DNA from 3 places in the Streptomyces marincola genome. Region 2 is predicted to be linked to each of the others. Evidence: predicted binding sites of a transcription regulator. Region 2 holds the regulator's gene; each other region holds the start of a gene.
What was found. Region 2 encodes HrcA, which represses chaperone genes, less so after heat shock. Its sites were predicted from a motif close to TTNGCACTCNGNNNNNCNGAGTGCNAA; they were not measured.
Positions count from the first base shown of each region.

Region 1: a site for HrcA is predicted at 906-932, ahead of groL (chaperonin GroEL). Genes of this name have one in related genera too.
Region 3: a site for HrcA is predicted at 941-967, ahead of groES (co-chaperone GroES). Genes of this name have one in related genera too.

Region 1 is NZ_CP084541.1:2,979,155-2,981,418, reverse strand. Features, by position in the region: gene LC193_RS12685 (MoaD/ThiS family protein) at 1-104, shown strand, start outside; gene LC193_RS12680 (cold-shock protein) at 539-742, shown strand; gene groL (chaperonin GroEL) at 1,092-2,264, shown strand, end outside.
Region 2 is NZ_CP084541.1:1,795,079-1,797,342, reverse strand. Features, by position in the region: gene LC193_RS07690 (MBL fold metallo-hydrolase) at 1-440, opposite strand, end outside; gene hrcA (heat-inducible transcriptional repressor HrcA) at 630-1,646, shown strand; gene dnaJ (molecular chaperone DnaJ) at 1,647-2,264, shown strand, end outside.
Region 3 is NZ_CP084541.1:4,363,936-4,366,199, forward strand. Features, by position in the region: gene LC193_RS19255 (alpha/beta hydrolase) at 1-701, shown strand, start outside; gene groES (co-chaperone GroES) at 1,115-1,423, shown strand; gene groL (chaperonin GroEL) at 1,517-2,264, shown strand, end outside.

The sequences.
Region 1 (2,264 bases), 1.2 Mb from region 2:
ACGTCTACGTGAACGACGACGACGTGCGCTTCGCCGATGGCCTGGGCACGTCCACCCCGGACGGCGCAGGCGTGTCGATCATCCCGGCCGTCGCCGGCGGCTGACCCGGCCGCCCCGCACCCGACGCCGCGCGCCGCCCCGCGCCCGTTCCGGGCCCGGGGCGGTCGCGTGTGTCCGGAACGCTAAAGTGGCCTGGCCCGGACGGCGGCCCGTCGGGCAAGGGCGCTCCGCATGTGAATTCACGACACTTCACGCGGACATTGTGCGGAAAATTGGTGCACCAATTGTCGGGTTGATGCTTTTGGTCACCGGCGAAAACTTCAACTTTCAAGCGATATGCGGTTTTTGCCCGTTCTGGCGCCCCAAGAATTCTCTGCCGAATGGCCTGTTGCACTGGGCGTCCGTGCAGATACATTCAGCGGCGGTCGACGCGTTCCGGCGTACACCCCCCGACCGCCCGGGGGTGGGGTCTGAGAGGTCTGACCCGGGCCCGCGAAGTGCGGTCTCGTGAAAGGGCCGGCAAAATGGGGAGTTTGGAATGGCTCAGGGCACCGTCAAGTGGTTCAACGCGGAGAAGGGCTACGGCTTCATCGCGGTAGACGGTGGTGCGGACGTGTTCGTCCACTACAGCGCGATTCAGATGGACGGCTACCGCACCCTGGAAGAGGGACAGCGGGTCGAGTTCGAGATCTCGCAGGGACAGAAGGGGCCACAGGCCGACATGGTCCGAGTGGCAGCCTGATTCGCCGACCGTACCGCGGCACCTCACGCCAGGGCCCGCGTTCCCCCAGGGGAACGCGGGCCCTGACGCGTGCGCGCGCCGGTGCCCCGCGCGCGAGGCGGCTCCGCGGCGGGCGGTGGCCCGGCGCGGGCCGGGGCGCTGACCTGCCGCGCTTCCCTGTCTGCTTGCACTCTCCGGGCCAGAGTGCTAATCATGGCGTTAGCACTCTGAAGGCGAGAGTGACAGCAAGGACCGGTTCGGTGAGGTCCAGGGGACGGCGGCGCAAGGAGCCGCCGGCCACGGGGCCGTCCGTCGCGGGCGCCAGCGCGGTCCGGAGCAATCCACCCCAGTCCTGGGAGGACCACTTCACATGGCCAAGATCATCGCGTTCAACGAGGAGGCGCGGCGCGGCCTTGAGCGCGGGATGAACCAGCTCGCCGACGCCGTCAAGGTCACGCTCGGCCCCAAGGGCCGGAACGTCGTGCTGGAGAAGAAGTGGGGCGCCCCCACGATCACCAACGACGGTGTCTCGATCGCCAAGGAGATCGAGCTGGAGGACTCCTACGAGAAGATCGGCGCCGAGCTGGTCAAGGAGGTCGCCAAGAAGACGGACGACGTGGCCGGCGACGGCACGACCACGGCGACCGTCCTCGCCCAGGCGCTGGTCCGCGAGGGGCTGCGCAACGTTGCGGCGGGCGCCAACCCGATGGCCCTCAAGCGGGGCATCGAGGCGGCCGTCGAGAAGGTCTCCGAGGCCCTGCTGAGCCAGGCCAAGGAGGTCGAGACCAAGGAGCAGATCGCCTCCACCGCCTCCATCTCGGCCGGCGACACCCAGATCGGTGAGCTGATCGCCGAGGCCATGGACAAGGTCGGCAAGGAAGGCGTCATCACGGTCGAGGAGTCGCAGACCTTCGGGCTTGAGCTGGAGCTCACCGAGGGCATGCGCTTCGACAAGGGCTACATCTCCGCCTACTTCGCCACCGACATGGAGCGCATGGAGGCGGAGCTTGAGGACCCCTACATCCTCATCGTGAACTCCAAGGTCAGCAACGTGAAGGACCTCCTTCCGCTGCTGGAGAAGGTCATGCAGTCGGGCAAGCCGCTGCTGATCATCGCCGAGGACGTCGAGGGCGAGGCCCTGTCGACCCTCGTCGTGAACAAGATCCGCGGCACCTTCAAGTCCGTCGCCGTCAAGGCCCCGGGCTTCGGCGACCGCCGCAAGGCCATGCTGGGCGACATCGCGATCCTCACCGGCGGCCAGGTCATCTCCGAAGAGGTCGGCCTCAAGCTGGAGAACGCGACCCTCGACCTGCTGGGCCGCGCCCGCAAGGTCGTCATCACCAAGGACGAGACCACCATCGTCGACGGTGCCGGCGACAGCGACCAGGTCCAGGGCCGGGTCAACCAGATCCGCGCCGAGATCGACGCCTCGGACTCGGACTACGACCGCGAGAAGCTCCAGGAGCGTCTGGCGAAGCTGGCCGGCGGCGTGGCCGTCATCAAGGCCGGCGCCGCCACCGAGGTGGAGCTGAAGGAGCGCAAG
Region 2 (2,264 bases):
AGGTCGAGCGCCAGCTCGCCGCGCACCTCGCGCCAGGGCCGATCCAGGGCCGCCGCGTCCGCCCTGGCCCGTTCACCCGGCACGCCGTACTCCTCGGCGGAAGCCGCCACATCCGCCCGCCCGGCCGGGTCCGCGAGCAGCGCGCCGAGCCCGGCCGCGCCGTACGCCTCGGCCGCGGGCAGGGCCCCGAGCCCGAGCACGTGGTCGAAGTGCGGGTGGGTGACGACGACCCGGGTGACGGGCGCCCCGAGCAGCGCCGCCGCCTCCCGGGCCAGGGCGGCGCCGTCCGCGGCCGAGGGTCCCGTGTCCACCATGAGCACGCCGTCCGCACCGGCGACGGCGCCCACCGTCTCGTCCCACCCGGGCAGCCGGCGGCGCAGGACGCCGGGGGCCGGCCGTTCCCACGCGTGCTCCGTCTCGTGCTCCTCCGCGTATGCCATGGCGTGACGTTAACCACTCGGACGACCGGGCAGGTCCTGCGGTGTTCGCGGCCGCGGCGGGCAGGAACTGCCCGCCGCGCATTCCCTGGCCGTGCGACCCGGCCGTACACTGGACCAGGGCCTGGCACTCCTCGCGCGTGAGTGCCAGGGCGGCGAACCGCTCACGGACGGCAGGACGGGAGGTGCGACATGCTGAGCGAACGCAGGCTCGAAGTGTTGCGCGCGATCGTTCAGGACTACGTGGGCACCGAGGAGCCGGTGGGCTCCAAGGCGCTGACCGAGCGGCACAACCTGCATGTCTCGCCCGCGACGGTGCGCAACGACATGGCGGCGCTTGAGGAAGAGGGCTACATCGCCCAGCCGCACACCAGCGCGGGCCGGGTGCCCACCGACAAGGGCTACCGGCTGTTCGTCGACAAGCTCGCCGGCGTCAAGCCGCTGTCGCCCGCCGAGCGCCGCGCCATCCAGAACTTCCTGGCCGGGGCCGTCGACCTCGACGACGTCGTCGGCCGCACGGTCCGGCTGCTCGCCCAGCTGACCCGGCAGGTCGCCGTGGTGCAGTACCCCTCGCTCAGCCGTTCCACGGTGCGGCACGTGGAGCTGCTCTCGCTCGCCCCGGCCCGGGTGATGCTGGTGCTGATCACCGACACCGGGCGCGTGGAGCAGCGCGTCATCGACTGCCCGGCGCCGTTCGGCGAGACCTCGCTGGCCGACCTGCGGGCGAGGCTCAACAGCCGGATCGTCGGCGAGCGTTTCCCCGATGTGCCGCAGCTGGTCGCGGACCTGCCCGACTCCTTCGACCAGGAGGAGCGCGGCACGGTCACGACGGTGCTGTCCTCGCTGCTCGAAACCCTGGCCGAGGAGACCGAGGAACGGCTGATGATCGGCGGCACGGCCAACCTGACGCGCTTCGGCCAGGACTTCCCGCTCACCATCCGCCCGGTGCTCGAAGCACTGGAGGAGCAGGTGGTGCTGCTGAGGCTGCTCGGCGAGGCGAAGGACTCGGGCATGACCGTGCGCATCGGTCACGAGAACGCCCATGAGGGGCTGACGTCCACGTCGGTGGTGTCGGTCGGCTACGGTTCAGGAGACGAGGCGGTCGCCAAGCTCGGCGTGGTCGGACCGACCCGCATGGACTACCCCGGAACGATGGGAGCGGTGCGCGCAGTGGCACGTTACGTCGGACAGATCCTCGCGGAGAACTAAGTGGCGGCCGACTACTACGCGATCCTCGGTGTGCAGCGGGACGCCTCGCAGGAGGAGATCAAGAAGGCCTTCCGCCGGCTGGCCCGCGAGCTGCACCCGGACGTGAACCCGGACCCGAAGACCCAGGAGCGGTTCAAGGAGATCAACACCGCCTACGAGGTGCTCTCCGACCCGCAGAAGAAGCAGATGTACGACCTGGGCGGCGACCCCATGGGCGGCGCGTCGGCAGGCGCGGGCGCCGGATTCGGCGCCGGCTTCGGGAACTTCTCGGACATCATGGACGCCTTCTTCGGCACCGCCGCGCAGCGCGGGCCGAAGTCGCGCACCCGGCGCGGCCAGGACGCCATGATCCGTCTGGAGATCGACCTCAACGAGGCGGCGTTCGGCACGACCAAGGAGATCCAGGTCGACACCGCCACCGTCTGCACCACGTGCAGCGGCGAGGGCGCGGCCCCCGGCACCTCGGCGCAGACCTGCGACATGTGCCGCGGGCGCGGCGAGGTGTCCCAGGTCACCCGCTCGTTCCTCGGCCAGGTCATGACGTCGCGGCCCTGCCCGCAGTGCCAGGGCTTCGGCACCGTCGTGCCCACCCCGTGCCCCGAGTGCGCGGGCGACGGC
Region 3 (2,264 bases), 2.6 Mb from region 2:
GCGCCGGCTGGGTGTTCGGTGACGAGAAGACGCATGACCGGCTCTTCCGCGAGCTCGTGGTGGGAGCGGGCGCGGCGGGCGTCTTCCCGGTCTACGACCGGGCGCCGGAAGCCAGGTACCCCACCCAGGTGGAACAGAACTACGCCGTCGGCCAGTGGGTCGCGGGGCACGGCTCCGCGCACGGCCTGGACACGTCGCGGATCGCCGTGACAGGTGAGTCGGTCGGCGGCTGCATGGCCACGGTCTTCGCGCTGATGAACAAGGAGCGCGGCGGACTCGACCTCAAGGCGCAGGTCCTGCTCTACCCGGTGGCGGACGCCGACTTCGAGACGGCCTCGTACCAGCAGTTCGCCGACGGCTACTACCTGACCCGCGACGGCATGATCTGGTTCTGGGACCACTACGCCCCCGACCGGGAACGCCGCTCGGAACCGTACGCCTCGCCACTCCGCGCGAGCATCGACCAGCTCAAGGGGCTGCCCAGGACGCTCGTCATCACCGACGAGGCCGATGTGCTGCGCGACGAGGGGGAGGCCTACGCGGCCAAGCTGCGCGAGGCGGGAGTGGACGTCACGGCCGTCCGGGTGGCGGGGATGGTCCACGACTTCCTGCTTCTGGACAGCCTGCGGGACACCCGCGCGGCGAACGTCGCCCGGCACCTGGCCATCGACGCGCTGCGCTCCGCACTGCACGAGAGCTGAGCCCCCGCCCCCGGCTTCCCGCGCCCGCCGCCGGCCCTGGCCCGCGCCCCCGCCCCTGATCACCCGCCGTCTGCCTCGTCCGCGGCTCCGTGCGGAGGCGGGGGCTCCGGCGCGTCCGTCCCCGGACGCGCCGGGGGGCGCGCCGGGGCGCAGGGGGGGCGCAACGGGTCAACCGCCCCCGGTCAACGGGCGTTTCGGGTGCTCACGCGCCGTTCGCGACGGGTGTCCGCCGCGGGTGGCTGGCACTCTAGTTGACTGAGTGCTAACCGCCGCATAGTCTCGACGCTGGCACTCTCCCTACGGGAGTGCCAGATCGCGCGACAGGCGGACCCGGCACCCGCGACGACGGGTTCACCACGTCGCCATCCAGCCATAGAAAACCCCGTGAGATCTCCGAAGGGGGAGGTCGGATCGTGACGACCGCCAGCTCCAAGGTTGCCATCAAGCCGCTTGAGGACCGCATCGTGGTCCAGCCGCTCGACGCCGAGCAGACCACGGCCTCGGGCCTGGTCATTCCCGACACGGCCAAGGAGAAGCCCCAGGAGGGCACCGTCCTCGCCGTCGGTCCCGGCCGCTTCGAGGACGGCAACCGCCTGCCGCTCGACGTGAAGGTCGGCGACATCGTGCTGTACAGCAAGTACGGCGGCACCGAGGTGAAGTACAACAACGAGGAGTACCTCGTCCTCTCCGCTCGTGACGTGCTGGCGATCATCGAAAAGTGATCGCACCGCGCCCTGGTCCCCCCGGCCGACACAGCCGCGGGCGCCCGGGGCGCGGTCTCGTTTCTCCGAAGAACGCAAGGGACATCCACACCCATGGCGAAGATCCTGAAGTTTGACGAGGACGCCAGGCGCGCCCTCGAACGCGGCGTCAACCAGCTCGCCGACGCGGTCAAGGTGACCATCGGTCCCCGCGGCCGGAACGTCGTCATCGACAAGAAGTTCGGCGCGCCGACCATCACCAACGACGGCGTCACCATCGCGCGCGAGGTCGAGTCCGAGGACCCGTACGAGAACCTGGGCGCGCAGCTGGTGAAGGAGGTGGCGACCAAGACCAACGACATCGCGGGTGACGGCACCACCACCGCCACCGTTCTGGCGCAGGCGCTCGTCCGCGAGGGTCTGCGCAACGTGGCCGCCGGCGCCTCCCCCTCCGGGCTCAAGCGCGGCATCGACGCGGCCGTCGAGGCCGTCGCCGAGGACCTGCGCGCCAGCGCCCGGCCGATCGACTCCAAGGAGGACATCGCGGCCGTCGCCGCGCTGTCCGCCCAGGACAAGCAGGTCGGCGAGCTGATCGCCGAGGCCATGGACAAGGTGGGCAAGGACGGTGTGATCACCGTCGAGGAGTCCCAGACCTTCGGGCTCGACCTGGACTTCACCGAGGGCATGGCCTTCGACAAGGGCTACCTGTCGCACTACATGGTCACCGACCAGGAGCGCATGGAGGCCGTCCTCGACGACCCCTACATCCTGATCCACCAGGGCAAGATCTCCTCCATCCAGGACCTGCTGCCGCTGCTGGAGAAGATCATGCAGTCCGGCGGCTCGCGCCCGCTGCTGATCG